DNA from 3 places in the Pseudoalteromonas qingdaonensis genome. Region 2 is predicted to be linked to each of the others. Evidence: predicted binding sites of a transcription regulator. Region 2 holds the regulator's gene; each other region holds the start of a gene.
The links. Region 2 encodes sigma-54, which starts transcription at its own class of promoters, with help from an activator protein. Its sites were predicted from a motif close to GTTGGCACGNNNNTNGNNT; they were not measured.
Positions count from the first base shown of each region.

Region 1: a site for sigma-54 is predicted at 5,300-5,318, ahead of WCN91_RS00820 (DUF3192 domain-containing protein). Genes of this name have one in related genera too.
Region 3: a site for sigma-54 is predicted at 7,670-7,688, ahead of flgA (flagellar basal body P-ring formation chaperone FlgA). Genes of this name have one in related genera too.

Region 1 covers NZ_JBCGCU010000001.1:174,417-184,836, reverse strand. Annotated here, with positions in the region: gene rapA (RNA polymerase-associated protein RapA) at 1-1,929, opposite strand, end outside; gene WCN91_RS00835 (hypothetical protein) at 2,002-2,136, opposite strand; gene WCN91_RS00830 (PhoH family protein) at 2,252-3,652, shown strand; gene WCN91_RS00825 (diguanylate cyclase) at 3,940-4,842, shown strand; gene WCN91_RS00820 (DUF3192 domain-containing protein) at 4,884-5,261, opposite strand; gene WCN91_RS00815 (D-2-hydroxyacid dehydrogenase) at 5,398-6,342, opposite strand; gene zntR (Zn(2+)-responsive transcriptional regulator) at 6,478-6,891, shown strand; gene WCN91_RS00805 (lysophospholipid acyltransferase family protein) at 7,058-8,176, shown strand; gene WCN91_RS00800 (DUF1289 domain-containing protein) at 8,243-8,488, shown strand; gene WCN91_RS00795 (substrate-binding periplasmic protein) at 8,626-9,354, opposite strand; gene WCN91_RS00790 (DUF3283 family protein) at 9,583-9,792, shown strand; gene WCN91_RS00785 (GNAT family N-acetyltransferase) at 9,789-10,217, shown strand; gene WCN91_RS00780 (EAL domain-containing protein) at 10,210-10,420, shown strand, end outside.
Region 2 covers NZ_JBCGCU010000005.1:107,493-117,912, forward strand. Annotated here, with positions in the region: gene WCN91_RS06345 (calcium/sodium antiporter) at 1-478, shown strand, start outside; gene WCN91_RS06350 (KpsF/GutQ family sugar-phosphate isomerase) at 490-1,458, shown strand; gene kdsC (3-deoxy-manno-octulosonate-8-phosphatase KdsC) at 1,458-2,009, shown strand; gene lptC (LPS export ABC transporter periplasmic protein LptC) at 2,006-2,560, shown strand; gene lptA (lipopolysaccharide transport periplasmic protein LptA) at 2,550-3,080, shown strand; gene lptB (LPS export ABC transporter ATP-binding protein) at 3,077-3,802, shown strand; gene WCN91_RS06375 (RNA polymerase factor sigma-54) at 3,826-5,313, shown strand; gene hpf (ribosome hibernation promoting factor) at 5,339-5,626, shown strand; gene ptsN (PTS IIA-like nitrogen regulatory protein PtsN) at 5,628-6,074, shown strand; gene rapZ (RNase adapter RapZ) at 6,180-7,025, shown strand; gene WCN91_RS06395 (HPr family phosphocarrier protein) at 7,031-7,297, shown strand; gene mgtE (magnesium transporter) at 7,408-8,766, shown strand; partial or broken gene WCN91_RS06405 (VOC family protein) at 9,265-9,680, opposite strand; gene pmbA (metalloprotease PmbA) at 9,815-10,420, opposite strand, start outside.
Region 3 covers NZ_JBCGCU010000022.1:12,538-22,957, reverse strand. Annotated here, with positions in the region: gene WCN91_RS14480 (thymidylate synthase) at 1-361, shown strand, start outside; gene WCN91_RS14475 (FlgO family outer membrane protein) at 612-1,226, shown strand; gene WCN91_RS14470 (FlgO family outer membrane protein) at 1,590-2,255, shown strand; gene WCN91_RS14465 (FlgO family outer membrane protein) at 2,322-3,092, shown strand; tRNA gene WCN91_RS14460 (tRNA-Arg) at 3,162-3,236, shown strand; gene WCN91_RS14455 (glutathione peroxidase) at 3,239-3,979, opposite strand; gene WCN91_RS14450 (flagellar assembly protein T N-terminal domain-containing protein) at 4,101-5,273, opposite strand; gene WCN91_RS14445 (LPP20 family lipoprotein) at 5,407-5,865, shown strand; gene flgN (flagellar export chaperone FlgN) at 6,042-6,467, opposite strand; gene flgM (flagellar biosynthesis anti-sigma factor FlgM) at 6,460-6,780, opposite strand; gene flgA (flagellar basal body P-ring formation chaperone FlgA) at 6,851-7,567, opposite strand; gene WCN91_RS14425 (chemotaxis protein) at 7,743-8,675, shown strand; gene WCN91_RS14420 (CheR family methyltransferase) at 8,723-9,556, shown strand; gene flgB (flagellar basal body rod protein FlgB) at 9,628-10,038, shown strand; gene flgC (flagellar basal body rod protein FlgC) at 10,041-10,420, shown strand, end outside.

The DNA of each region.
Region 1 (10,420 bases), on a different contig from region 2:
ATCGCCAAATTCCTGGTTAAGCATATGGCCCGTGGTGGAGGTGTGCTCAAAGGCGTGCAAACCTTCGTGATACCAGCGCAGCAGGGTGTGCTGGGCGCTGTTTTCAAAGTAGGGCACATGAATTTTAATGTCCTGGGTTTGGCCGATACGGTCAAGACGACCAATACGCTGTTCCAGCAGATCTGGGTTAAGCGGCAGGTCGAACAGTGCCAAATGATGGGCAAACTGGAAGTTACGCCCCTCTGAGCCTATTTCTGAACAGATCAATACCTGGGCGCTGTCTTCGATATCGGCAAAGAAGGCCGCGGCACGGTCACGCTCGATAATGCTCATGCCTTCATGGAAGACCGCCGCTTTAATGCCTTCGCGCTCGCGCAATGCCTGCTCCAGGCTGAGTGCAGTTTCGGCCTTGGCGCAGATCACCAGCATCTTTTGAGGCTTGTTGCTGTTCAGGGTGTCGATTAGCCACTGTACGCGCGGGTCAAACTGAGTCCAGCTGGCATTTTCACCTTCGAATTCCTGGAAGATTTTTTCCGGGAACAGGGCGCGAATGGCGCTAAGCTCGATAGGGCTACCATTGCCCAGGCTGCCCATAACATTCATGGCCGTTTTATACTGGCTTGGCATGGCCATGGGGTAGCTGTGCAGAAGGCGCTGCGGGTAACCACTGATGCCACTGCGGCTGTTGCGGAACAAGATGCGTCCGGTACCGTGTCTGTCCAGCAGCTGATCTAGTATCTGTTCCTTGGCCTGGGTCTCTCCGGCGCTGAATTGTGCCAGCAGGACTTCCCCTTGGCTGCCAAGCAGGTTAACAAGCACTTGCTGTTGCTCACCGCTGAGTGCCTGCTCCTGCAAAATGCTGTTGGCGGCATCGGCTATCTCTTGATAATGGCGCTCCTGATCAACAAAGGCGTCATAGTCATAGAAACGATCCGGGTCGAGTAATTTCAAACGGGCAAAGTGGCTTTGGTGGCCAAGTTGATCCGGGGTCGCAGTTAGCAAAATAAGACCGGCGATGTCCTGGCTAAGCTCTTCAATGCGCAGGTATTCTGTACTTGGCTTGTCCACCGACCAGCTAAGGTGATGTGCTTCGTCCACCACCAGCAGATCCCAATCGGCCAAAGTGGCTTGCTCGAACCAGCGTTTTTTCTTGGTTAGAAACTCCAGGCTGGTCAGCACCAGCTGCTCGGTTTCAAACACATTGGCGCTGTCGGCAAAGGCCTCGGCACAGCGCTCTTCGTCGAAAATGGCAAATTTCAGATTAAAGCGGCGCAGCATTTCCACCAACCACTGGTGTTGCAGGTTTTCTGGTACCACGATAAGCACGCGGGCGGCACGACCGGTTAGCAATTGCTGATGTAAGATCATCCCCGCTTCTATGGTTTTACCCAGACCCACCTCATCGCTTAGTAACACGCGCGGGGCGAAACGTTGGCCGACTTCGCGGGCAATGTGCAACTGGTGTTCAATCAGACTGGCGCGCTGGCCGATAAGCCCCTTTAGTGGCGATTGGTCGCGGTGAAAGCGGTGCTGCCAGGTGTTGTAACGCAGGGTATAGCGGTCGAAACGGTCGATTTGGCCGGCAAAAAGGCGGTCCTGCGGCTTATTGAACTTAATAAAATGGTCAAGAAAGGTTTCCTTGAGCTCGGTTAGCTCTTCATTATCGACGCGCGTGCCCTTATAGGTATACAGGCCATCTTGTTCAATCACTTCGCTGACAGTGAGCTCCCACTCATCGGCACTGCGGATCACATCACCGGGATTAAATAGCACTCGGGTCACCGGTGCTTCGGCCTGGGCATACACTCGGCTTTCGCCGCTGGCAGGGAATAAGATGTTAACTTGGCGTCCTTCCAATGCAACTACGGTACCTAGTCCTAAATCTGACTCGGTATCACTGATCCAACGTTGACCTAAGGAAAAATTCATTACGTGCTCAATCTCGACTTTGGGTTATCTAGGCTCGGACCATGGCGGCCCAAGCAAAAAAAGGCGGCTATATTAGCGCGCAACTTGGTGATTATCACCTGAAAACTGATAAATAGTGTGGCGCTTGTTTATATTATATACAGCAGCAAAAGAAGGCGCTTTTTGCAAATGTAAAACACCACTTTTTCTATACTTTTTTGCCGTCATAAAAGCGTCTTTTTAAGACCATAGACTAAACTTGAAGTATGCCCTTAAGGCATAACCACCTTGTTAGTGTAGTTGTAAAGGTGCAGATATAATAAAGATAAATTAGGAACGCGCTATGGATAAAGACCGCCTCGTTAAAAGCAGTAAAATGTATGTGCTCGACACCAACGTATTACTTCACGACCCCCTTGCATTCCTCTGCTTCCAAGAACATGACGTCGTCATTCCGATGACGGTACTCGAAGAGCTCGACCATATTAAGGACCGTAAACGGGATGTCAGTCGTGATGCCCGTGTTGCCATTCGAGCCTTAGATGAAGTGTTGCGTGATGCCACCCCAGAGCAAATGCTTAAAGGGGTATTATTGCCGGACGATAAGCGTTCGTCTGAGCTGCCGCGCGGCAAGCTGATCATAGTTAATGATCACCTGTTTGCCGACAGTATTTCCGGCTTGCCAGGCAATGAAAACGACCATCGCATTATCAACTGTGCCGTGTATCTGCAAAAACAATACAGTGATGCCAAGGTGGTGCTGGTCACCAAGGACATCAATATGCGCCTTAAGGCCAAGGGCGCCGGGCTGCATTATGTTGAGGACTATCGCACTGATCAGCTAATTGATGATGTGGCGCTTTTAACCTCGGGTTATAAAAAGGTGCCTGGGGACTTTTGGCAGCAGGTTGGCGAGTGTGAAACCGAGCAGCAAGGGCGTGATGCCTTGCATCATGTGTCTCGCGAGCTGGTGCCGGATGTGTTTGCCAATGAATATCTGCTTGATGAAACCGGCCACTTTGCCGCTCGAGTGGTGCAGTACGACGACACCCATATCACCTTAAAAGATCTGGGCGTTGAGCGCCTGATGTCGCGTAATGCCTGGGGTGTAAAACCGAAAAATATCTATCAGGGTATGGCTATGGATGCTTTGCTCGACCCGGACATTGAGCTGGTGTTGCTGACCGGCCCGGCGGGTTGCGGTAAAACCATTTTGGCCTTGGCCTGCGCCCTGGAGATGATCATCGAAAAGGGTGTGTACGACAAGCTGATTGTCACCCGTAACACTCCGGAAATTGCCGAGTCTATCGGTTTCCTGCCGGGTACCGAAGAAGAAAAGATGGCGCCCTGGTTGGCGGCGATCACAGATTCTTTGGAGGTGTTACATAAGGGCGATGAAAACCCGATTTCCAGCCGTAACTATATAATGGAAAAGGCTAATATCCAGTTTAAGTCGGTCAACTTTATGCGCGGACGCAGCATTCAAAATGCCGTGGTACTTTTGGATGAAAGTCAGAACTTAACGGCGTCTCAGCTTAAAACCATTATCACCCGCTGTGGTGCTGGTACTAAGCTGATTTGCTCCGGTAACCTGGCGCAAATCGACAGCAGCTATTTAACGCCGCTGACCTCGGGTCTAACCTATATAGTAGAGCGCTTTAAGCACTTTGAGGGCAGCGCTACTATCAACCTCAATGGCGTAGTGCGCAGTCGTCTGGCCTCCTTCGCGGAAGAAAATCTATAGCGAACAATGCAGTACAGCGTTTATTATAGGCGCTGTACGCATTGCTTTTACCCACTGATCAGGTATGGTTAGCTCCATAGTTGTGCCATGCCTGACGGTCTTTTGGTATGCTATATAGGTACAAAAAACCACCTTGGTAACAAAATCTACCGTGAAAATAGCAAGTAAAGATCGGCAACTCGGTCTAAACTGGTAGCAAAGGTGCGCTAAACAAATAACAAATACAGCTTAGCAACGGCTCTGAATGGAACGGATTGCTGAGCAAGGTGAAGCAAACAGGAAGGCTCATGAAGTCAGCAAAAATTCTCATTGTCGACGATGATGAATTAAACCAAGTGATTTTAACCAAAACCCTTACACCTCAGTATCAGGTGCATTGTGTGAATGATGCCGAGGCCATGTTTGCTTGGCTTGAGGACAATAGTGTCGATTTAATCTTACTTGATATCATGATGCCGGGCATGGATGGCTACGAGGCACTGAAACAGCTTAAACATGATGACAGAACTCAGCCCATCCCCGTTATTATTATTTCTGCTAATGATTCCAGTGGCGATGAGGCCAAGGGCCTTGAGCTTGGCGCCATGGACTATATTACCAAGCCCTTTGGTAGTGCCATTGTTCGTGCCCGAGTGAAGAACCAGCTGACCATCAAACAAAAAAATGATCTTCTGGAAATGCTGGCCAGCATAGATGGCTTAACAGAAATCCCCAACCGCCGTTACTTCGACGAACACTTTGCCCGAGAATGGCGCCGCAGCGTGCGTGCTGGACTGCCTTTGTCTGTACTATTGATCGATATCGACTACTTTAAGCGTTACAACGACAATTACGGCCATCAAAAGGGTGATGAATGTTTGAAAAAAGTGGCTTCGGCCCTAGTCAATAATTGTCAACGCGGCAGTGATTTTATCGCCCGTTACGGCGGTGAAGAGTTTGTTGCGGTTTTACCCGGCAGTGAGGAAGACACGGCCATGGCCTTGGCCAATAAGCTCTGCAGAGTGATCCGCGAGCTTAATATTCCCCATATTGACTCGCCTATAGCTGAGCACATTACCATCAGCATAGGTGCTACCACCTTTAATGGCGACAATAACGACAGCTGCGAAATGGCGCTGATAGAAAATGCCGATAAGGGCATGTATCAGGCCAAAAAAGCAGGGCGTAACGGCGCCGTTTTCCACAGTTAAAAAAAGGCCGCGCGGACTCTCACCCTCGCGGCCTGATTTCTTTATAGTTTACCGACCAGTGCCTGATAGGCGCTATCACCAATGCTTATCAACTGACCGGCCTTAAACACCAGGGGCGTACATTCGTCTTTGCTGATCTTGCCATCGGACTTAACGCTTTGCGTGGCATAAAACAGCACCTGATACTCTTGTCCCTGATGAGCAAAGGACTCACTGAAATCCGGTGTGCCCAGGGTTTCTTTGATCACAGCAGCGCTGTTACCTAAATCAAGGTGGGCAATATAGTCGCGATTTTGGCGCTGTTGTTTTTGCCAATCGCTTGATGACCAATGGGCGTCGGCTTCACCGTCATTTACTGAAACGATACAACCACCAAGTAGAGGCAGGGCGACAAGGGCGCAAAGAAGTGCTTTTTTCATTGTTTTATCCAATTTTTGTTATCTAGTTGGCATTGAATAATCAAGTTCAATGCCAAAACTTTTACTTTATATTTTTCAATTGGTTACAACTTAGCCTTTCAATTTCTTTGGCATTATTGCAAAAGAGTTGGTGAATTTAACCAACCCGATTGCGAACTTCACCATCGGTATAGGCGCGAATATTTAAGGCCAGCTGGTGGATAAGTCTGTCTCTGGCCTGTTTTGATGCCCAGGCTATATGCGGTGTGAGCAGCAGGTTATCGCCCTGATAGCGAACTAAAGGATTTTCAGGCTTGGCTGGCTCTTCACTGAGCACATCTAAAGCAGCACCCTTGATAGTGCCATCGGCCAAGGCTGCGGCCAGATCCGCTTCATTGATAATAGGGCCACGGGCGGTGTTGACTAAGACGGCGGTGGGTTGCATTAAGGCCAGGGTGTCGCGATTTATTAACTGCTCTGTCTCGGCGTTAAGTGGGCAGTGAATGCTGACGATATCCGCCTGCGCCAGCGCTTGTTCAAAGTTGATGCGCCCGGGGCGCGGGGCTTGGCCGCGACGCTCGGCAATAAGCACCTGCATATCAAAGGCATGGGCTACCTTGGCCAGGGCCTGGCCGAGCTCACCATGGCCGATAATGGCAAGTTTTTTACCTGCCAGCTCGGCAATATCATAATCAAGGCGGCAAAACATCTCGCTTTGTTGCCAGGCGCCTTGGCGACAGTCACCTATATACCTGTGCAGGTTATTAAGCAGCAAGGAGATCAGGGTAAAGGTATGCTGCACTACGCTGGCGGTGGAATAGCCGGCAACATTGCACACAGCAATGCCATGCTCCTTAGCGGCAGCAATATCTATGTTATTGGTGCCAGTGGCGGCAACACAGATAAGTTTCAACTTAGGTAAGGCCTTAAGCTGCTCGGCGCCCAGTTGCACCTTGTTGGTGATCACTACTTCGGCATCGGCGCAGCGTGTCACCACATCCTCTGCTGATGTCAGAGAGTGACTGTGAAATTCTCCTAAAGCGGCAACCGGTGCCAGTGAATTTTCGCCTAGGGTGTCGGCGTCTAACATGACGATTTTCATTATGATTCCTCCGAATAAGCTAATAACCCTAGTCTTTCATGGACCGGCGTTTAGCGCAAAATTAATCCTTGACCTTGGTGTTTACTCTAAGGTTTATAATGCTTGCTAAGTAAGAGTATTTTGGGAGGAGTGCAGATGCGTATAGGTGAGTTGGCCAAACAGGTGGGCATGAGTACGGATGCACTGCGTTATTACGAGCAGCAAGGGCTGTTGAGCGCGCCGCAGCGCAGCGCCAGTGGCTATCGTCAATATGGACGCACGCACATGGCGCAATTGCATTTTATTCGTCGTGCCAAGGATGTCGGTTTTAGCCTGGAAGAAATTGCCGAGCTGTTAAAGATAAACTTTGAAAAGGCCGAGCACAGCTGTCAGGAAGTAAAAGACTTAACCCTGAAAAAGCGTGATCTGGTGGCCGAGCGCATCGCCGAGTTACAGCGCTTTCATGCCTCGCTGTCGCAACTGGCCGAGCAATGCTGCGGCAGTAGCGCCCCGGCGCAACATTGTTCAATTTTGACCGCCTTGGAGGACATAGATGGACTTAATCAGTGATTTTTAGCAAGGGGGTATTGTCGGCATTTCGGCTTGTGTATTTCTGTATTTTTCATGACTAAAATTCGGTCGCTCTCACTGGTAAGAGTTGATAAACTTAGCGAATAAATAAAGGGCGCGATACAATGAGCGCCGTTTTTTTGCCTGCAGTAAAAAGGTGAGCACCGTGGATAAGTATGCAGATATAAGACCTTACAATGATGATGAAGTGGCGGCATCCGTGGCTCGGCTGGTGGCCGATAATGCCTTTGTCGATCTTATTGCTAAGCATAATTTGCCTGCTTGGTTGGCATCAATACGTCTTATTTCGCGGCCTCTGGTGCGCCAGCAGCTAAAGCGCAAGTGGGGACAGGTTAACTCTGTGCAGCAAGTGCAGCTTGAAGTGGTGCGCTATCTTGAGCAGATAGTCAATAACACCACGACCAAGGTGACCTTTTCCGGCCTTGATAAGCTGGATAAAAACCAGGCCTATTTGTTTATCTCAAACCACCGCGATATCGTCCTTGACCCGGCCTTAGTGAACTTTGGTCTGCATCAGCACGATATGAATACGGTGCGTATCGCCATAGGTGATAACCTGCTGCAAATTCCTTATATCACTGAGCTTATGCGCTTAAACAAGAGCTTTATCGTTAAGCGCTCGGCCAAAGCTCCAAAGGAGATGCTAAAGGCGCTTACTCAGTTGTCGGCCTATATTTACGATTCCTTGATTGAAGGGCACAGCATTTGGATTGCCCAGCGCGAAGGGCGCACTAAAGACGGTTTCGATCAAACCGATCCGGCGCTGTTAAAAATGTTGCAGCTTAATGGCCGCAAGCAAAAGAAAGAGTTTGCCGAATATGTGCGCGAGCTTAAAATCGTGCCGGTTTCTATCTCGTATCAGTACGAACCTTGCGCTCTGGCTAAAGCCAAAGAGCTGTATCATAAAAAGCACCATGGCGAGTATGTAAAGTCGGCGGGTGAAGATATAGAAAGCATTGTCGAGGGCTTTACCAGCGACAAGGGTCATGTGCATTTAGCCTTTGGTCAGCCCATAAGCTGTGACTGCAGCACCCCGGAAGATTTAGCCAAAACCATAGATAAGCAGATTGTTGAGTCCTTCTATCTGCATCCGGGCAACTACATTGCCGCCCAGCACGCCAATGCCGTGGTTGACTCAGAATCCGAGGATGTGAAGGCCTTTGCCAAGCGTATGGAAGCCATTCCTGAGCATCTACGCGACCTGGTTACTGCTATTTACGCCAAGCCGGTTTTACGCAAAGAAGAAATGGATAACCTCGGCTAACTTTCACTGGTAATTAGGCGCCTCAGGCATTAACGTTAGAGATAAGGTTTATGCTTTGAAGTGCCTATGCTACAGCTTGAAATATTCTCCATCGATAGCCCCTGCAAGGGGATCTGCCAGGTCAATAGTCGCGGTTATTGTCTTGGTTGCTACCGGTCGCGAGAAGAGCGGTTTCACTGGAACCAGCTCAGCGATGAGCAAAAGCGTCATGTCAATCTGCTGTGCCAACAGCGTTATAAGCGTTTCTTAGCGCGCCAACAAGAGCAAGGTAAACAACCGCCATCCATGGAGCAGGGCGAGCTGGATCTCTAAGTTCGTTTGCTATTTGTCGGCCTTTTAGGCCAACAATGTGGCATGTATTTGTGGTGTGAATCTGCACCTTTGTCGGGGTTTTCGCAATGTGTTCCTGCATTGTTCTACTACCGCCATCCATGGCGGCAAACCCCGGCCTACAGGGCAAAGCCCGATTTCAATCCGTGCTTTTTACGCAGCTGCGCCACCACACCACTTGTTTCTAATTCCTGCAATATTGCCAAAAGCTTAGGAATTTTATCCTCATGGCGCTTATGCAGGTAATGGTAACTGTAATAGTTTTGCAGATGATGGCGGATAAAAGGCTGCTCGGCGCGATTTAGGTAGCCTTGCTTGAGGTGGAAATCAAGCAGCACCACGGCTTCAACCTGACTCTGGGCTAAGAGGTTCAGCTGCGCCGCCACACTTTCCAGTTTAATTATTTGGCCACTGAAATTATTTTGATGCAGGTATTGCTCGGTGACCGGGTAACCATTGCGAATCGCGACTCGAGCGAGCTCCTGCAGGCTGCAGTAGTGACAACCGGTGAGCATAAAAAGCTCAAACTTAAACAAGGGGAAGTCGACCCGCACCAGGTTCTCGTAGCGGGTTTCTATATTGGCGATGCGCCCTAGCTGGCCGTCAAGCTCGCCCTTATCTGCCGCCGCTAAGGCCTTTGGATGGTCGAAGTCAATAAGCTCAAGCTCATAGCCAAGTTGGCTATAAGCGCGCGTCATCAGCTCGATGACAAAGCGCGCTTGGGCGGTGTCCATCGGTCTATTAAAGGTCATCTTAGTGCTGTTGCTTGCTCCGTAGGCGGTGCCTAAAGCGCAAAATAGCGTCAATAGCAGCAATCGCGGCAGCACTAAGGTAAAAATGTGTTGCATAAATACCTGTTGACGTAACACCACGACCTTGAAGAAAAAATTAGCGGGATCAGGAAGTGGTGATTATCATTATTTTAGTAATCACACTGTTAAATTTATGTGATGGTGTTTTCCATTTTAGGTAAACTGGGGTAGAAATACTAGCCTTGACTTAGCAGCGCCCCCATACACCCTGGGTGCTATCTGTTATAGTATAGGCTCCGTCAGTTATTAAATTGTGTTGCAGCTATGAGTGTCAATCTTTGCCTTCTTACGCGAGAAGAGAAGTACCGAATTCAATTGGACTATGAAGCCTCGTTTTGGGCGTATCAAATTCTCCGTGGCAAAAATGCCCGAGATAAGGTCTATGAAGCCATCAATATGCGTCCGATTTCGGAGCAAGGCTACCTAAAACAGCAATTTGAGCATTTTTTAGCGATGATGAGTGCATCGCGATGACCCCCCCTGTGGCGCAACGCGTACCCGCTCTTGCCACCCCTTTGGTGAACAAGTTTTATGATAGGGTCGGCGCCCGAGGTCGTGCCAACAAGCAAGACCAGCTTTGGGTAGTGCGTTGCGACAATGACATAGTGGCGGCAGCCAGAGTCAGTCTTGTTGAAGAACAACATTTTTTATGTGGCGTGTTTGTGGAGGCCGATTATCGCCGTCAAGGTTTGGCCGCCACCTTAATACGTCAGATCTGCGGTGAGTTACCAGGTCCCATCTATAGTTTTATCTACCAGCATCTGCGTCCTTTTTATGAGCAGCTGGGTTTTGCCGCAGTGGCTAGTTTGCCCGAGCACCTGGCGTCGCGCTTGCAAAGTTATCGTCATCAGGGTCGTGATGTGTTGGCCTATTGCTATCCGGGAGCGGTCGATGCGTAATTGCTGGCTGTTATTATTGAGCTTTTTTTTGGTTGTCACCGCGAACGTCAGCGCCAAGGTGCAGCGTTTGTCGCCCAGTGAGGGGTTGTCGCAAAGCTATGTCGGTAATATGCTTATCGACCATCAGGGCTACCTGTGGCTGGCCACCGAAAGCGGTTTAAATAAATATGACGGCTATCAAGTAAAAATTATCAGCGATGAAA
Region 2 (10,420 bases):
AATCCCTAAAGATGTGAGCACCAAAGCCGCCTCCCTATGGTTGATTGTGGGCCTGATACTACTGCCAGTCAGCTCGCATTTTATCGTTTCTTCGGCGGTGGAAATCGCTCAATTCTTTGGTCTTAGCGACCTGGTTATCGGCCTTACCATTATCGCCATTGGTACCAGTTTACCTGAGCTTGCCGCCTGTGTAGCCGGCGTGTTGAAAAATGAAGACGACCTGGCCCTAGGTAATATCGTTGGCTCAAACCTGTTCAATATCCTTGCCGTGCTTTCCCTTGCCGGTATTCTTAACCCAGCGGTGATTGACCCGGCCGCAGCCAACCGCGATGCCCTGGTAATGATAGCCGCGACCATAGTATTAATTGCCATGAGTTTGAACTTTCGTGGTGCCAGACGCATCAACAGGTTAGAAGGAGGCATGTTGCTGGTCGCATTTTTTGCCTACCAAGGATATATTTTTAGTCAGATAGCATAGAGTAAGCGTATATGACACAAAGCTACATCGCTTCCGCCCAGCGGGTGATAGAGACAGAAGTTCTTGCCCTTCAAGAGCAGCTGCAACATCTTGACGAGCAGTTTATTCAGGCCTGTGAACTAATGAAGGCCTGCACCGGGCGCATTATAGTGGTCGGCATGGGCAAGTCTGGTCATATCGGCAACAAGATAGCCGCCACTTTGGCGAGCACAGGCACCCCGGCCTTTTTTGTGCACCCGGGAGAAGCCAGTCACGGCGATTTAGGCATGATCACCGCCCAGGATGTGGTGTTATTAATCTCTAACTCCGGCGAGACTCATGAGATTGTCAGCATCATCCCTGTAATTAAGCGCATTGGTGCAACCTTGGTGGCCATGACAGGGAATACCCAGTCAAGCATGGCCACCCTGGCAGATCTACATATCTGCATCGGCGTTTCTCAGGAAGCCTGCCCCTTGGGCCTGGCTCCCACCGCCAGTACCACGGCCACTTTAGCCATGGGCGATGCCATCGCCGTTGCCCTGCTCGAAGCCAAGGGCTTTACCGCCGATGATTTTGCCCTGTCCCACCCCGGCGGCAGCCTGGGTAAACGTTTATTGCTAACGCTTAACGACGTTATGCACAGCGGCGACAGCGTGCCACGCTCACATCAATCGCAAAGCATTAAAGAAGCCTTGTTGGAGATTTCCAGCAAGGGTCTGGGCATGACGGCGGTAATCAATGACGAACAACAGCTGGTTGGCCTCTTCACCGATGGCGACCTGCGCCGCGTGCTGGAGCAGCGCATAGATATACATAGCACCACCTTACTTGAGGTGATGACACCAAATTGCACCACGGCCACCGCCAATATGCTGGCCGCCGAGGCGCTTAATATCATGGAGCAAAAGCGTATCAACGGTCTTATCGTCATCGACCAAGACTCTCGCCCCATTGGCGCCCTGAATATGCAAGACCTACTGCGGGCGGGAGTGATTTAATGCAATTTTCCGATTTGTATCAGCCCATAGAGCAAGATGCCTGGCAAAGAGCTCAGGCGGTAAAATTACTTATCTGCGATATCGACGGCGTGTTTTCCGACGGTCGTATCTATTTGGGCAATCAGGGGGAAGAACTCAAAGCTTTCAACACCAAAGACGGCTTTGGCATTAAGGCTTTATTGAATAGCGGCACCCAAGTTGCGGTGATCACCGGCCGCCAGTCACAAATAGTGCAAACCCGCATGGAAAGCCTGGGCGTCCCTTATATTTATCAAGGCCGAGAGCATAAGCTCGACGCCTACGGCGAACTCAAGCAAACCCTTAATCTGAGTGATGAGCAGATTGCCTATATAGGTGATGATGGCCCGGATTTACCGGTAATGGAAAAGGTAGGTTTTGCCGTGGCCGTTAATGACGCCCATCCTTTGGTGAAACGTATTGCCCATTACACCACAATGCTGCCAGGCGGCTTTGGGGCAGTGCGTGAACTAACTGACCTGCTGATATTGGCCAAGGGCGGCAGCCTGGGCACTGAGGGTACCAGCTCATGAATATGGCGCGGGTGCTGATATCCATCGTTTTTATTGCGCTTATGGCCTGGCTATGGGCACCCTATTATATGCAATCGGAAAAAACGGTAACAAGCAGCAGCGATACCATTTCTATCCCGGATTATATTGCCACCGGACTTAGACAAAGCAGCTATAACGATCAGGGGGCGTTAAGCCACACAGTTTATGCTGAGCATATGGAACTCTTCGACGAGCTGGGTTTTACCCACTTCAAGAAGCCGGTATTTACTCTCTATAACGAAGGTGAACGCTGGCGTGTAACCGCCGATGAAGCGACACTCTACAATAACAATATTTTGATCTTGGAAAGCAACGTCATCGCCACCAATTTAATACCAGGGGCAATGATCGAAAAGGTCCAAGCAGCAGCTATCCAAATAGACATTGGTGCCCAACGTATGGAATCGGAGCAAAGTGTTGAGCTCAGGGGGCCAGATCTCCTGATCACAGGTCAGGGCTTGAAAGCGGATATCAATACAGAGATAGTGGAACTAATAAAACATACGCGAACGGTATATTATGACCAGTAAATTCAAAGCATTAATCATAGGTTTGGGGTTCGGAATTGGGGCTGTAAATGCCTGGGCGGAACAACCGAGCACGGTGACGGAAGTACAGATCGACGCCGATAAACAGCAGGCGCTGATCAAAGAAAATATCACCATTTTTGATAAAAATGTACACATTGTTCATGGTCAACGAGAAATCAAGGCGGATCGCCTTGAGGCCCACCGTCGCCCTGAGTTAGGTGATAACAAGCAGTTGCTGATTGCCACCGGCAACCCAGCCATCTACAGCGAAACCATGGAAGATGGTACGCAAATCACCGCTTCTGCCAAGGAAATCCGCTACGATGTAGCTACGCAAATGCTGCAGATTTCCGGCACTGCAAAAATAGCCATGGCCGATCAACAGATAATCGCCGAGACAATCAGCTATGATATAAACAAGCAGCTGATCAGTGCCGAAAAAGATAAAGATTCGAGCACTCGCGTAAGAACCACGCTCACACCGCAAAATGATGAGCAAGAAGAGAAGGAACAACCATGACCACGCTGAAGGCGCAAAAGCTGGCAAAAAGCTATAAGGGCCGTGAAGTGGTCAAGGATGTGGGCCTGGAAGTCAAAGCTGGCAGCATAGTCGGCCTGCTTGGCCCTAACGGCGCCGGTAAAACCACCACCTTCTATATGATCGTTGGCCTGGTGCCAAGCGACAAAGGGGTGATCAGCATAGACGAACAGGATATCACCCTGCTGCCCATGCATTCTCGCGCCCGTTTAGGCATAGGTTATTTGCCGCAAGAGTCTTCGATTTTCCGTAAATTGACCGTTTATCAGAACCTGATGGCCATTTTGGAAACCCGTAAGGATCTGGATAAAAGCGGCCGCGAGCGCGAGCTTGAAGGCCTGCTGGACGAGTTTAATATTCAGCATATTCGCGACTCCTTAGGCATGGCGCTTTCCGGCGGCGAACGTCGTCGCGTGGAAATTGCTCGCGCCTTAGCCGCTAACCCGAAATTTATTCTGCTCGACGAACCTTTTGCTGGTGTTGACCCTATTTCGGTGCTAGATATTAAGAAAATCATTGAACACCTCCGCAACCGTGGCATCGGCGTCCTTATCACCGACCACAATGTGCGCGAAACATTAGATGTATGTGAAACTGCCTATATCGTCTCCCATGGCGAGCTAATCGCATCAGGAACTCCCCAACAGGTATTAGCAGATCAAACCGTACGCGATGTATATTTAGGTGAGCAGTTTAGACTTTAATTACAAAAGGATTGTTAGAGTACATGAGGCAATCATTACAGCTGCGCCTAGGCCAGCAATTAACAATGACCCCCCAATTGCAGCAGGCTATCCGCCTGTTGCAGCTCAGTACTTTGGATCTCCAACAAGAAATTCAAGAAGCACTTGATGCCAACCCCTTGCTCGAAATCGAAGAAGAGCATTACGGCGATAACGACCTGCCGCGCGATAAAAACTCGGCGGCTGACAGTGATAGTGACACCCAAAACAGCACAAGCAATCAGGACGAAGTTGAAAGCGGCGATGCCCTCAACAATGACTCGATCAGCGATGATCTGCCCATGGATGTATCCTGGGACGAGTATATCAGTGCCGCACCGGTCGCTTCATCTGGGCCCATGCCAGATGATGAGTCTATTTATCAAGGCGAAACCACGGAAACCCTGCACGACTACCTGATGTGGCAATTACGCCTCACCCCTTTTAGCGCCATAGATGAAGCCATTGCCACCGCGATTATCGAAGCCATCGACGACAACGGCTTACTTACCGTTAGCACCGAGGACTTGCTCGACAGCATCAACCATGATGAGCTGGAAGAAGAGATTGAACTCGACGAAATAGAGGCCGTGCTTAAGCGAGTTCAAATGTTTGATCCTATAGGTATTGGCGCTCGCTCACTACAAGAGGGCTTGTTGATCCAGCTCAATCAATTTTCATCTCAAACCCCTTGGCTTAACGAGACGAAAGAGGTAGTTTGTAACTATATTGATTTGCTTGGTAACCGTGACTACCGCACCTTAATGAAAAAGACTAAGCTTAAAGAAGCGCAGTTAAAAGAGGTGATGACACTGATACACAGCCTGAATCCCAAGCCCGCCGCGACCATAGTACGCGAAGAGTCGGAGTATGTGATCCCGGATGTATCGGTGAAGAAGGTCAAGGGTCGCTGGAAGGTGGAATTAAACCCCGATAGCATGCCGAAGATACGTGTGAACGATCACTACGCATCCCTGGGTCGCAACTGCAAATCACAAAGTGACAGCCAATTTATTCGCTCTCACTTGCAAGAGGCAAAATGGTTTATAAAGAGCCTGGAGCAACGCAATGACACCTTACTTAAAGTAACTAATTGCATTGTGCAGCAACAACAGGCATTCTTTGAACATGGCGAAGAAGCAATGAAGCCAATGGTCCTTAACGACGTTGCAGAAATGGTGGAAATGCACGAGTCGACTATCTCTCGTGTTACCACACAAAAATACATGCACACGCCACGTGGGATCTTTGAGTTAAAGTACTTTTTCTCCAGCCATGTGAATACCGAGAATGGAGGTGAATGCTCATCCACAGCGATTAGAGCATTGATCAAAAAGCTAGTAGCCGCGGAAAATCCTGTAAAACCGTTAAGCGATAGCAAGATTACCGACATACTAGCAGAGCAAGGAATCAAAGTGGCTCGACGGACGATTGCAAAATATCGTGAATCGTTGGCCATACCACCGTCAAATCAACGTAAAAGCTTGATATAGACGTTAGACAAGAAGGAAAATGCTTATGCAATTAAATCTTACCGGTCGTCATGTAGAAATCACAGACTCTCTTCGCAACTATGTAAATAGTAAATTTGCCAAATTAGAGCGTCACTTTGACCACATTAATAATGTGCATGTTATTCTCGATATCGAGAAATTGAACCAAAAAGCAGAAGCAACTCTTCATGTAAACGGCGGCGAACTGTTTGCCACCGCAGAGCATCAGGATATGTACGCGGCGATCGATGGCTTAATTGACAAATTAGACCGCCAGGTAATCAAACATAAAGAGAAATTGTCTCGTCATTAAAATGAGCTTAGATTTACTTTTTTCCAAGGACTGCAGCAAGGCTGCGGTCCTTTTTAATAGCAAAAAAAGAATGTTGGAATACCTCTCTCAGGTAGCACACCAACATATCCCCCACCTCAGTGAGCAAGCCATACTGGACTCCCTTCTGGCTCGTGAAAAGCTTGGCAGCACTGGCATAGGAAAAGGGGTGGCTATTCCACACGGTCGCCTTGAAGGCATAGAGAACACCCTAGCCATTATTGTCACCAGTCGTGAAGCAATCAATTTTGACGCCATCGACAATCGCCCCGTGGATATTTTTGTGGCGCTGCTTGTACCAGGCGATCAATGCGAACAACATCTCAAGACCTTGGCGAAAATTGCTGATAAACTTAAAGATAAACAATTATGTAAGCAGCTAAGATCGGTCACCAGCGACCAGGAACTGTACCAGTTAATGGTTGTATAAGGCGCGACACGGAAAGTTCGGCTGAATGTACGGCTGAAAAGCCCGATTGATAAGTTCGAGTGTTTAACTTTAATGCCAGCATCTGGCTCGGCAAGGAGTGGATAAGTGGATTTAATTATTGTCAGTGGGCGCTCCGGTTCGGGTAAATCCGTCGCCCTGCATGTACTTGAAGATCTCGGCTACTACTGTGTCGATAATATCCCAGTCAACCTATTGCCCTCCCTAGTGCGCAGCGTGTCCGACAATTACGATAAAATTGCCGTCAGTATCGACGTTCGCAACCTTCCTAAAGAAGAACAAGAATTCAGCGATTTACTCGGTTACCTACCAGAGTTTTCACAACCGACACTCTTTTACCTAGACAGTGACGAGCAGACCCTGATCAAACGTTTCTCGGAAACCCGGCGCCTGCACCCCTTGTCGATGCAAAACCTGCCCCTGGACTTGGCCATACGCGAAGAAAAAAAACTACTGGATGTATTGATCACTCATGCCAACTTTATCATAGACACCAGTGAGTTAAGTGTGCACCAGTTGGCCGAGACGATACGTGAAAAGGTATTGGGTAAAAAAGACAAGCAACTGCTTATTACCTTCGAGTCTTTTGGTTTTAAACACGGCATACCAAAAAATGCCGACTATGTATTCGATGCCCGCTTTTTACCTAACCCACATTGGGAGCCGGAGCTTAAGCCCTTAACCGGCCTCGACCAACCGGTCAAAGACTATCTTGCCAGTCAAGGCATAGTACAAAAATTTACCTGGCAAATTCAAACCTTTATGCAAACCTGGTTGCCACACTTAGAGCGCAATAATCGCAGCTATCTGACCATAGCCATAGGCTGCACCGGTGGTCAGCACCGCTCCGTGTATCTGGCGCAAACTCTGGGCGAGCGCTTTATGGACACCCACCCTAACGTGAAAATTCGCCACCGCGAGCAGGAGGGTTAGACTTGATGGAAGCCACCTTTGTTATTCAAAACAAGCTGGGGTTGCACGCCCGTGCCGCCTCACAGCTGGCACAATTGGCAATGAACTTTGATGCTAAGATCACCCTGTACCAGGGGGAGAAAAGCGCCGAGGCCGACAGCGTCCTCGCCTTACTCTTGCTCGAAAGCGGCCAAGGTAAAGAAGTCAAAGTGGTGTGCGAGGGCAGCGACGAAGAAGGTGCGCTCGCCGCCATTGGGAAGTTAATCGCAGAAAAGTTTCACGAACAAGAATAACCCCTCATTTACCTTTGGTATCTTAGTCTGAGTTAAGGTAAACTTACTAAGCGCTTGTAAGTGCTCGCTTATCAGTGCGTTTCTTCCATTTTTATCGACAAGGGATGCCTATGCCTGAAGCCTATGAACAAGAAAATCCGCTGCAACCACTTCAAGAGATCACTGAAGCACTCAATAGCGGCCAATTTGTTCATGTACGTCGGCTTCTAGCAAAAACAGCGCCCTGCGACACCGCCCTTTTACTCGAATCATCGCCGCATAAAACCCGCTCCAAGCTTTGGGCCTTAGTCGATCCCGACGTTCAGGGTGACGTACTCGAAGAGCTGTCTGAAGACGTACGTCTTAGCATTATTGCGCGCATGGAGCCGGAGCATATTGCCGCGGCGACCGAGGACATGGACGACGATGATCTCGGTGAAGTACTACGAAGCCTGCCGGAGCCCGTTTATAAAGACGTAATCGAGGCGATGGACAGCCAAGATAGAGACAGGGCAACCACGGCGCTGTCTTATCAGGAGCGCTCGGCCGGGGCCTTGATGAACACGGATACCGTGACCATTCGCCCCGACGTTTCCATCGATGTCGTATTGCGTTACCTGCGCCTAAAAGGCGAGCTGCCCGAGGGCACGGATGAGCTCTATGTGGTCGATAAAGACAACTGCTTTTTGGGCTCATTGCCACTGACCGCCTTGCTAACCAATATGCCTGACGCCATAGTGCGTGAGGTAATGGACGAAGAATGCGAAGTCATTCCCATTAGCATGGACGAGTCAGAAGTAGCACAGCTGTTCGAACGTCATAACTGGATCTCAGCCCCAGTAGTGGATGATCAGGCCCATCTGCTCGGTCGTATCACCATTGATGATATCGTTGACGTTATCCGTGAAAGTGCCGAGCACAGCATGTTAAGCCTGGCCGGTCTTGACGATGAAGAAGATACCTTTGCGCCGGTTGTGAAAAGTACCAAGCGACGCTCGATCTGGCTGGGTGTAAACCTGCTTACCGCCATGTTGGCAGCCTTTGTTGCCAGCTTTTTCGAAACCACCCTGGGTATTTTACCCTTCTTAGCCGTACTTAATGGCATAGTGCCGTCCATGGGTGGCGTTGCCGGCTCGCAAACTCTGACCTTGGTTATTCGTGGACTGGCATTAGGCCATATCAATGAGACCAACCAAAAGTTCCTACTGACCAAGGAGCTGGCCATCGGTGCCTTGAACGGCGTACTGTGGGCGATACTTATAGGCAGCGCCATTGCCCTGTGGAAATGGGATCTCACCATAGGCCTGGTGATCGCCTTTGCCATGTTTATGAACCTATTGGCCGCCGGTATCGCCGGTGCAGTGATCCCATTAGTGTTAAAACGCATGGATATAGACCCGGCCCTGGCCGGCAATGTAGTTCTTACCACGGTCACAGATATAGTCGGTATCTTCGCCTTCCTCGGCACCGCTACCTGGTTCTTGATCTAGCCGCTCGGCCTTTACCGCCATGCTTGTAAGTCGGTCTTTGCCGCCATGGATGGCGGTAGTAGAGCAATGCAGGAGCATATTGCCGAAAAAGGCCGACGAAAGGGGAATCGTCTGGCACCATGTCGGCGCAGAGCACCAACCCCCACAGAAAAAGCTGGACTAAAAGTAAACACCAGTGTATCAGCCTGATCCCCTTACATTGTACCCGAAACGCGTTACGAGAAGCGTAATCGCCAGCACGACGCTGGCGAAAACATGCTCGGGACATGGCTGAAAGCGGAAATACAGGAGTGAACAATTTCACTCCTGCCGCTTGAAGGCGACGAGCTCTGCGAGGAGGGGGACCGCACTGTGCATGTGGGTTACCTTCATTTCTCGTAACGCGCTGAGGAAAAAGTGCAATGTTGGGGCGCCTTGGGGTTCTTAGGGGTGGTTGGCGTAAACCACCCCTAAGGTGCCGTCGTCACCACGACAAGTTCTAAATATGAAAAGGCACAGTCAAAATTCATTATTACGCAGCTCAGGAATATCCGTCAGGTATTGCACAAACTCCACCTCAAAACCCGCAGGGTCGATAAAATAGACATTGCGACGATAGGGATTATCTATCCCATCTTTAGCTATAGCGAACCCCGCATGCTGCAAGGCTCTATCACCCCATCGATATCCTGAGTGACATAGGCGAAATGCGCCAAGCCGGGTTGATGTCCTTCCAAGTCACGATTTTCACCCTCGCCGTTATCGTTCAGGGCAATGTAGTGGTAGTCATCGCCAAAGTGCAGCCAATTGCGCGGTTTACCGGACCAGGTACCTTCGCCCTTGCTGCGTACCTGCCAGTGCGGGAAGGCGGCGCGATAAAAACGCAGCGAATCATTGATATCCGTGACCACTAAATTCACATGCTCTAAGTGCATCACTCTCTCCTAATTTAGTTTTCATTTTTTAATTTAGGAAAGACTTTAAAACCTCAACTTAAGTTAAGGTAAAGCACAAAATGAAAAAAAGCGCCCATCAGGCGCTTTGCAATTATTTGCTACAGCAACGAGGATTACTCGCCGGCTATCTGCATTTGCTCAATCAACACTGAGCCGGTAAGCACACCACCGCGCGGGTCGATGTCACCACCTATGCCGACTATGCCCTTAAACATGTCTTTCAGGTTACCGGCTATGGTAATTTCACTCACCGGATACTGAATTTCACCATTTTCAACCCAGAAACCAGCGGCACCGCGGGAGTAATCACCTGTCACTGTATTAACACCTTGGCCCATCAGCTCGGTCACCAATAAACCACGACCCATCTGCTTCAGTAGCGCCTTTAAATCCTGGTGCGTTTGTTCCACCAGCCAGTTATGAATGCCACCGGCGTGACCTGTTGCCGTCATGCCCATTTTGCGCGCCGCATAGCTGGCCAGAAGATAGGTTTTTAGCTCACCGCTGTGAATAATTTCACGGTCCTGAGTTTTTACCCCTTCCGAATCAAAGGGTGACGAGGCAAAGCCTTTAAGCAAGTGCGGGCGCTCACTAATATTAACTATATCGCTGAACACCTTAGTATTTAGGCTATCAAGCAAGAAGCTGGATTTGCGATACAGGGCGCCACCACCAATGGCTCCTACCAGGTGGCCAAACAAGGAGTTAGCGACATCGGC
Region 3 (10,420 bases), on a different contig from region 2:
CACCTTCTCGCTGTTGGGTGACACCTTGCACCTGACCAGCTACCAGCGCTCATGCGATGTGCCCTTGGGTCTAAACTTTAACCAGATCCAGGTTTTTACGCTGCTGGCCTTGGTGGCGCAGATCACCGGCCATAAGCCGGGTATGGCGTATCATAAAATTGTTAATGCCCATATTTATGAAAACCAGCTTGAGCTGATGCGTGACGTGCAGCTAAAGCGTGAGCCTTTCCCGTCGCCGCAACTGCACATCAATCCAAAGATCAAATCCCTGGAAGATTTGGAAACCTGGGTGAGCACGGATGACTTTGAGATCTCCGGTTATCAGCATCATGAGGCTATTCGTTATCCGTTTGCGGTGTAACTCAACTCACCCATCTTCTTGCCGCCCCGTCTAAGGGCGGCAAGCATCCGCCGCAAGCAATCAGCAAATCTCACGCCTTAGCCAATTACTTGGCACCTTCAATATTCACCCTTGGGTGCAAGCCTTATCCTGTATGGGTGCTCTGCTGCTTACCCCTTTTTTGTAGTAAATTATACTGGCTGAAGCAGTTTGCGAGACATCTTGGCGCTGATTTTGCTTATAACCCCTTAGAGATAAATTCTACGGGTGAATGATGCGATATCTAATTTTATCGGCAACCTTAGCGTTAACTGCTTGCGCACAATCCGAGTCCAGTATTTTGCACAGTGAGCGCTCTCAAGACGGGCAATTATCAACGCAGGCGATCCATGGGCATACGCAGCGCCTTGCCGAGCAGCTGCTGGCGCGTACGCATGGCAATGAGAAATACCAAGGGGAGTTTGTCCTAACCGGGCGTATTGCCGTCGGCACCTTCTTACCCATTAAACAATTAGCGCATGACTCGCAGCACCCTAAGTTGCATGATCTCGGTCTGCAATTGCAAGATGGCTTTATCACCTTGATGGCTCAGGCTGGTTTTGAGGTGGTCGAGTATAAGCAAAGTGACAGCATCTATATGCAGATGGAGCAGGATAAGATGCTTAGTCGCGATGTGATGCGTTTAACGCAGCGCCATAACCTAGATTATTACCTAACCGGCACCCTGTTGCGCCAACAAGACGGCTATGTGGTGAATGCGCGGCTGATCAAACTCGACACCCAGCAAGTGGTGGCAGCGGCAACGGATTATCTCCCCGCAAATGTGTTCTGGCCCGAGCAAAAAAGCATACTGCGCCACGGCCAGATTTACAGAGAAGAATACTAGGGTCTGTTGACCTTTGTTGTTCGTTTCTGCAGCAGTTTGTAGTGTATTTATACAAGGCGGCACATGTGTGGTGTAGTTATTCTACATGAACATGTAACAACACAGTAGAAATGCGCTACAAGCGCTGCCCTACGGGTTCATCTAAACGCATCCTGCTCTGTGTTACTCGCTATGAACATAGGCGAGCAAGACCGAAGCAATGCTTCGCAGCTTAGCGAGGTGAGCGCATGGATGCGCGATGTAACCAAGCTTCATGGATGAATTTGACCACATAAATCAGTGATTATATTCATCAGAATGCGCTTAGATTGAACATAAAGTAAACCGCAAAGATAAACAGACCCTAGTGAATAGGAGAGAAAAATGAACAAGCTAGCACTTATTTTGGCCTTGGCTGCACTGGCTGGGTGTGCCCAGCAGCATGATGCACCGAACACAGATGAGGCAAGCGCTCAGGTGGAGCTTAAAGGGGGCGAGGTGAACCGCAGGCTCGATGTGGACGATGCCTTTTTTCAGGGTAATCGCGCCTATTACCCGCAGCCACATCTAGTTGTGGGGAACAAAACCATTAACGCTTATATTCAGGGGTTGGCCCATGATCTCGCCGCCAATCTCGAGCAAGTATCGACAACAACGGCGCTGGCTGTTACTACCTTTGCTTATGTTGACAGCGATTTAAATCAGGGCAGCCTGCTGGGTAACCATGTGGCCGAGTCCTTTATGCACGAATTTCACCAACTGCGTGTGCCGGTGATCGACTTTAAGCTGACCCAGCATATTCGCGTCACGCCCCAAGGGGATTTTGCTTTGAGCCGTGATTATCTGGAGCTGGAAAATGCCACGGCAGCGCAATATATACTGACCGGCACCTTGACTCGACACCAAGATGGAGTTTTGGTTAATGCCCGTATTGTGGGTGTGCAAAGCCGTACTGTGGTGGCCAGCGGCCAAACCTTACTGCCCCGAAATCGGGTGTTAGCGTTACTGCAAAGTCAGCAGGAAAATAATGGTACTTTATTGAAAAATTAACTAAAGAAAGCCCAGAGTAGGCCGATAGCACCCAAGCTAAGTATTTATTATTAAGGAAGTTATAGTATGCGAACTTGGGTTTTTCTTGCTGTGTCGGCGCTCTCTCTTTCTACCTTGTCTGGGTGTGCGCACCATCACCATGGTGATGACCATCAAACCCGAGATATTTACGAAGGAAAGCAGGTAACCAGAGTACATCATGGGCATTCTGTGGGTCACTCCAGCAGCCATCGCAGCGCCCGTACCCATCATCATCATGGTTATGAGCTTACTCGCCTTTACACTGAGGGCAATGTAAAAACACATGCCAGTGAGCCAGCTCAATCAAGTCTGCCATGGACACCGCCTTTTTCTGCCTATCGTCCACGCTCAACTCATAAGCTGATCGGTGATTATGCAGAGCAACTTTCCATGCGTCTGATTGAAAACCTTAATGTTAATATCGCTTCAGGGCGTGTTGCCGTGGCCAGCTTTGTGGAGTTGGACTCATCGCTAAAGCGCACCAACTTGCTGGGTAACCAGTTGGCAGAAAGCATGATCACTGAGTTGCAGGAGTTTGGATTACAGGTTGTGGACTTTAAGGCCACCGGTGATATCCGCGTCACTCAGCAGGGGGATCTGGCCTATTCACGTGACTTTGCCGAGTTGGCACAACATCAAGCGGTGGACTATATCCTCTCAGGAACCCTGACCTATACTGACCGAGGTGTCATAGTCAATGCCCGCATCTTTGGCAGCAAGGACAGGGTAGTGATCGCCTCTGGTAAAGGTTTTATTCCACACTTTGTTGTCGAAGGCATGTACCCAGCCAGCTATCGTGACGGTTTAGGTCGTTAATCGATAACAAATGGGCTTGATTATCAAGCACCTAGCCTTATAATCAAGCCCAGTTCTAAACGGCTTCTAGGCCCCTTAGTTAAATGGATATAACAACCCCCTCCTAAGGGGTAGTTGCAGGTTCGATTCCTGCAGGGGCCGCCATCTTATTGTGCTGCGAAATAAGCGGCCAAATCGTCACTGCCACCTATATGCTCGCCACCAATAAAGACTTGCGGCACGGTTTCACGACCTGTGATGGCCTTAAGGCTGGTGAGCGACACGCTGTTACCTAGGGTGATTTCTTCAAACGCCAGGCCTTTCTCTGTCAGCAGATTCTTTGCCTTAGTGCAAAAAGGGCAGCCGGGTTTGCTAAACAGGCTGACCGGTTGAGGTTTTACCTGCTGCGGGTTGATGTACTCCAGCATGGTATCGGCATCGGACACCTCAAAGGGGTCGCCGGGCACATCTGCTTCAATAAACATTTTCTCAATCACGCCATCTTTAACCAGCATGGAATAACGCCAGCTGCGCTTGCCAAAACCAAGGTCGTTTTTATCCACCAACAAGCCCATGCCATCGGTAAATTCGCCGTTGCCGTCGGGTAGCAGGGTGATGTTGCCCGCCTCCTGGTGTTGCGCCCAGGCATTCATAACAAAGGTGTCATTTACCGAAACACAAACTATGTCATCGACACCATTTTGTTTAAACACCGCGGCTAATTCGTTATAGCGGGGCAAATGGGTGGACGAACAGGTTGGCGTAAAGGCGCCGGGCAGGGCGAAAACGATCACGGTTTTGCCAGCAAAAATATCCTCGCTGGTGCGCTTTTGCCATTGCTCATTGTCACGAATGGCGAAGGTAACGTCGGGGACGCGCAGGCCTGTGCTGTTTTTAAATTGGCTCATTGGTTTTAATCCTTATCTAATCAATGAGCCCAGTATGCCAAAATGATTTTAATCATTAAAATGGTTTAATGTGATTAAGTTAATCGCTTTTTTGGATGGTTTGCTCTGTCATTTTTCTGCTTCAATTTATGATCACCAGATCATTGAGCTGAATATTCTGCAGCGGCCTTTTTGAGACATTGCTGGCAACGGCGCTGTGCTGGTATAGCTGAGTGATTTTGACCCGATAAAGGGTGGTGATCTGGCGCGGCAAATGCTTACCCTCATAGGTGATTGCCTGGTTGTGATGGGCCAGGGTGAGCTCTTGTCCCAAGTTCAAGCCGTTGTCTTTGCCAAGATTAATAATGAGCTGTTGATCCTCGATATGTTTAATTTGCCCCTTGCTTGGCAAGCATTGCAGCGCCTGATTAAGGTCATACATAACTTGCTGGCTAAGGGCACTGATACCGCGGCCATACTGGCTTTGCCAAAAGGTGCCGCTGTGCACATCGACCAGAGTGGTTTTATCAAAATCCCAGGGTGCCTGAGTGTGATAGGCCTGCTGCCAGATTTTTTCAAAGCTCAGGGCATCAAACAGTATAAATTCCACGTTAAAAAAGCGCTCAAAGCTGTCATCGGCCCAAAATGCATACTTGCTGTTGAGCTGCTGCCCTAAGGAAACATCCGTGATGTGTGAGAGCAGTACAAACTGGCTATTGCTGGCATTACCTACATAATCGATAAGCTGCTCATCATAGTCGTATTGCTGTGAAAAAAAGGGCGCCACATGCAGGGGGTCTTTAAAATAGGGAGTCGGGTGCACATTCAAATCTGCCTGACTCATTAGTGCAAAGAGCTGCTTGCTAAAGGCTCGTGGAATGTCAAATATTTGACCATAGCGGGCTTGCTGCGGATTGGCAAATCCGGCTTGGGTCAGGGCAAAATGATTGCGCAAGCCGCTTTGCTGGCATTGCTGGATTTCGGCATCTGCTTGTATATCGAGCTGCAAGGTCACGCTCAACATGCCGTTTTGTTGTTGCTCTTCAAGCACATGGATTTGCTGCACCTGGCCATGGCTCTGTATCGTTAAGCTATCTTGCGTTAACACTCCCTGGCTTAGGGTCTGCACGCTCGAAAGCGAAATCCCAGAGTATTGTAATGCCTGAGTAATGGCATCATTAATGGCTTGTTGGCGCGCCTCGGCGCTGCTTTGTCCGGCCAGGGGTGCAACCCCTGTGGTTTGTAGCCATTGAGCCGCTGCATACTGGCTGTAGGCAGAAAATAGCAGGGCGCATAGAAAAGCTGGGTATCGCATAAAAGTCTGTCGTCGGATCTTACTTGGGTTAAAGCCAGCAAAGAACATACCAGGTTAATCTAGCACACGCTTTTTTGGCATTTTTTGTGCATACTTAAGGCAATCATTTTTAGTCGTGGAAGTGGAGAGCAAGATGCTGCGTCAAGTGGGCATAATTCTAGGGTTGGTGATAGGCGCCACAGGTTGTAGCTCAATGTTCGATAAACATGTTGAGTATGGCATCACAAAGCCGGACAGTTACCCTGTGTTACAAGCTGTGGGTTATGCACCCATAGCACCGCAACCGGGTGAAACCGCCGAGCAAAAATCCCTGATGGCGATGAAGGCATCCAAGATAGAGGCCTATCGCGAGCTGGCGGAGCAGGTATATGGTCAGCAGTTAAGCGGACACACCCAGCTTGCTCAAGCGATTGCCACCGATGATCAGCTTGAGGCCAAGGTGCAAGGGGTGATCCGTGGTGCCAAGGTGATGCGCAGTTATGTGGTTGGCGACAGTTATGCTACCGAGCTGGAGCTGGATATGAAGCGGGTTTACGATCTTTATATAAATGAGACCAAGCCGCGCAAGGTTAAAAAGGTCAGCTACTACTAGAGTGGATGGCTGTAGCTCGGGCTTTGCCGCCATCATTGTCGGCCTTTTAGGCCGACAATAGAGCAATGCAGGAGCACATTGCCGATAAGCCCGACAAAAGATAACCCAGTCTCATTGTCGGCGCAGAGCACCGACTTGCAAGGCTAAAGCCTCGCCCACTGCACCGACCTACAAAATTAGGCTTTAAGGTTACGTACTAGTTTATTGTCGCTGCGGTCAATGGCGCCGTCGGCGGCGTAGGTAATGGAGCTGGGCGCGCCTATGAGGATATCTTTTAGCTGCTTAACGCTTAATTGTGCCTGGTGGGCTGCTTGGGCATTGATTTGATTTTGCTTTTGGCACTGGGCAAGGAGTTCCCGAGCCTTGTCGATCAACGCTTGTTCTTGCTCATCTCGTTCACCTTGGTGAGTCAGTAACTGAGCAATATGTTGGTCTTGTTTGTGGATTTGGGTTAGCGCTTGCGCCTTGATTGGGGTGAGGGCTTTTAAGTCGGTGCCGCTGCGCCCAGCAATGGCGGTAAGCTCGTCATTGAGCAAAGCCAGCAGCTCATTTAGGCTGCTTTGCTGTTGTTTTAGAGCCAGGATGAGTGCCGAATCAGCCATACACATCAAACTCGAATGCGGCGATATTCTTCGCCAGCTTTTCGTTGTCGATCTGGTATTTACCTGCGGCGATGGCCTTCTTCAGCTCGGCAACCTTCTGTTCATCGAATCCCGAAGAACGCTCGGCCTTTTCTTGCAATGAACGCATTTGTCTTGCCTGTGGAGTGAGACTCACAGAATCGCTCGCGGCTTTGACATCGGCTTTAGCGGCAGCGCCAGAGGCCTGAGATTGCGCCGATTTTTGCTGCTCGATTTTTTGTTGCGGGCTATTATACACCGCGCCTTGCTGGCTCTTATTTACTTGATTAACCATGTCTTATACCTGAGCTAAACTGACCTTTGGATATTTATCGGCCATTTACGCCATTACTTTAGCATATAATTTAGATATTCACTGCAACGGTTTCAACCGCTGTGACTTGAGCGCTGAGCAGGCGTCCTGATTTGCGGTTGCGAACCCGGATATTCTCGCCCAAGCCACCATCCTCTAGGGCTTCGCCCACGGTTTTAATGGTTAAGCCATTGATTTTTGCGATGATAGTTACGCTATCGCCCTTACACACCATGCACAGCTGACTGAGGTTAATAGGCAAGCCTTGGCGTATGGTGCGTTTACTGCGACTGCCTATCACTAACTCCGGCGCTTCCACATAGCGGGCGCGAACAAAATGCTGAGGTCTTAGCTCGGTGCTGACATCCGTGGCCGTGATGATCTGACCACGGGCAATATGACTGTTGGCCACCACTATGGGGGAGAGTTTGTCGATGCGCACATGCACGTATTGGGTCCACAGTGCTGGTGCCGGACATTTTAGCTGCACCGTCACCTGACGGTTGAAAGGAGGCTCGCTGGCGGTGGAGAGTTCTGGTGGCTGAGCGCAGTAGCGCTCGCCGATACGTGCATCCAGGTCTATGGCCTGTACTTGCAGCTCTTGCTGCGGCTTAATCTGTGCCAAGGCGATAATATGTTGCTCTGCTATGGTTTGTAAGCGCTCACGACTATAGTCATCGCCAAGGGGCGTTTTTGCCTCGGAAAAAGGACTTGAAAATAGAGCGTTCAGCAGCCATAAGCCATGAATAAAGATGATTTTTTTGAACATGCTAAGGGCCTTTCGACTATGCTTATTGCACAAAACAGGGTATAAATACAGGGCGTCAAATAGCAGACGCGCTAACGTAATTATGCTGATATGACCTATTCGAAGCAAAAAGCGTTCCTATCTAGCGCATACAGGCGCAAATCTGTCATTTTAAGTCAAAGCTAGGAGAACCCCGATGGCTGGTATTTTAGACTCTGTCAATCAACGCACCCAGCTGGTGGGGCAAAATCGCCTCGAACTTTTGTTATTCAAACTTAAAGGGCGTCAGCGCTTCGGTATTAATGTGTTTAAGGTGCGTGAAGTACTGCAATGTCCTGCGTTGACTAAAATGCCCAAGAGTAACCCTTATATTCGCGGTGTTGCCCATATTCGCGGGCAAACCATTTCCGTGATTGATCTGTCGATGGCCGTGGGTGGCCCGGCGATCACAGATACCCAGGATAGCTTTGTTATTATCACAGAGTACAACCGTTCGGTGCAGGGATTTTTGGTCGGGGGTGTCGAGCGCATCGTTAATATGAATTGGGAAAAAATCATGCCGCCGCCTTCGGGGGCTGGTCGCTATTCCTATTTGACCGCCGTTACCGAGATAGAGCAGGAGCTGGTGGAGATCCTTGATGTTGAAAAGATCCTGGCCGAGATAAACCCGGTCAATACCGAAGTCAGTCAGGGCATTGCCGAAGATGGCGAAATGCAACGGGATATTGGCGATCGCATCATCTTTATCGCCGATGATTCGGCGGTAGCACGCAACCAGGTAAAGAGAGCGCTGGAACCGCTAGGGGTGCAAACCGAGCTGGCTAAAAACGGTAAGGAAGCCTTGATACGCTTAAAGGAAATAGCCGAACTTGAGTGTCAAAACCATATAACCGAGCGAGTGGCGCTGTTGATCTCCGATGTGGAAATGCCGGAAATGGATGGCTACACTTTAACTGCTGAGATAAAAGCGGATCCTAAGCTCGCGCCCATGCACGTGGTTTTACACACCTCGCTTAGCGGGGTGTTCAATCAAGCCATGATTGAGAAGGTGGGAGCCGATGACTTTATCGCTAAATTTAATCCGGACGAGTTGGCGAGTGCGGTGAAAAAATGGGTGCATAACGGCTAAGGCTTGTGTCACTTATACTAATTAATCACCACTAAGTGAGTCGTAGATTGGAAAATAAGCATTTACAGCTTAACGAATATAATCAGTTTCGCGCCTTTTTAGAGCAGCAATGCGGCATAGTGCTTGGCGACAACAAGCAGTATTTGGTTAAAAGCCGATTAGCACCCTTGATGGCGCGTTTTGGTGTCGATACCCTGTCGCAACTGGTGCAAAAAACCTTAAATGTGCATGAGCGGCAACTTCGTGCCGCCGTGGTCGATGCCATGACCACCAACGAAACCTTGTGGTTTCGCGATCAATACCCGTTTGAGTTACTGAAAAATCGGTTATTACCCGAGTTTTCAGGCTTAGGGCGACCACTTAAGATCTGGTCCGCCGCCAGCTCTTCCGGTCAGGAACCTTATTCTATCGCCATGACTTTGGCTGAATACCAGCAAAGCCGCCCCGGTGCGCTAAGAGGTAATGTACAAATTGTTGGCACCGATATCTCTAACAGTATGCTGGAGGTGTGTAAAAAAGGTGAATATGACGCCCTGGCCTTAGCTCGAGGGCTGAGCGCTGAGCGCCGCCGTAAGTTTTTTACCGAAAGCGATAACGGCATGGCCCGGGTTAACGACAATATCAAGCGCATGGTCAACTTTCGCCATCTTAATCTGCTTGATTCTTATGCCTTACTGGGCAAGTTCGACATTATCTTTTGCCGCAATGTGCTGATTTACTTCGCTCCCGAGATCAAGGCAAAAATCATTGCCCAATTTTCCCAGGCACTGAATCCCGGCGGCTACCTCCTGCTCGGCGCCAGCGAGTCCATGACAGGACTGAGCAACGACTTCACCATGGTGCGTTGTAACCCCGGTATCATCTACCAAAAAAACGTTTAAAAACAATCAGTTAAAATCTCTGGTATAAGAATTGCTGTAGCCTTTTCCACAGTCAAAAATTTGGAGAGGCTATGGCTATCAGTTTTGATAAAGCGTTTGGGGTGCATCCCCAGGCTATGCTTATACGTTCGCAGCGCGCCGAACTCCTGGCGTCAAATATTGCCAATGCAGATACCCCAGGATACAAGGCCAAAGACATAGACTTTGCCAGCGCCCTAAAAGCGGCAAAAAGTGGGCAGCTAAGCGGCAACCGACTCACTACCACACACCCGGAACACCTCCACGCAAGCACACAAATGAATTTGGGTGTAGCTAAATATCGTGTTCAAAATCAATCAGATACAGGTGATGGTAACTCTGTTGATGTGCAAGTGGAACGGAACTTGTATACACAGAACGCCATAGAGTATCAGGCCAGCCTAAGTTTTATGACCAGCAAGATTTTAGGTCTTAAGAAAGCGCTAGGCGGTCAAGGAGCATAACCATGAGTTTATTTAACGTTTTTGATGTTGCCGGCTCGGCGATGAGTGCACAGAACGTGCGCCTCAATACCACCGCCAGTAACCTTGCGAATGCCAACTCGGTGAGCTCCTCAGTGGAACAAACCTACCGTGCTCGCCAACCTGTGTTTGCTGCCCAGTTGCAGCAAGCTCTGGGTAAAGAGCATGGAGAGTCTGTAGGCGTGAAGGTCTTGGGTGTAGTGCAAAGCGATAAGCCATTGCAGGTCGAATACAATCCCAATCACCCCATGGCGGATGCCAAAGGCTATATCTACAAACCCAATGTCAATGTGGTGGAAGAGATGGCCAATATGATTTCTGCCTCGCGTTCCTATCAGACCAATGTGCAAATCGCCGATTCGGC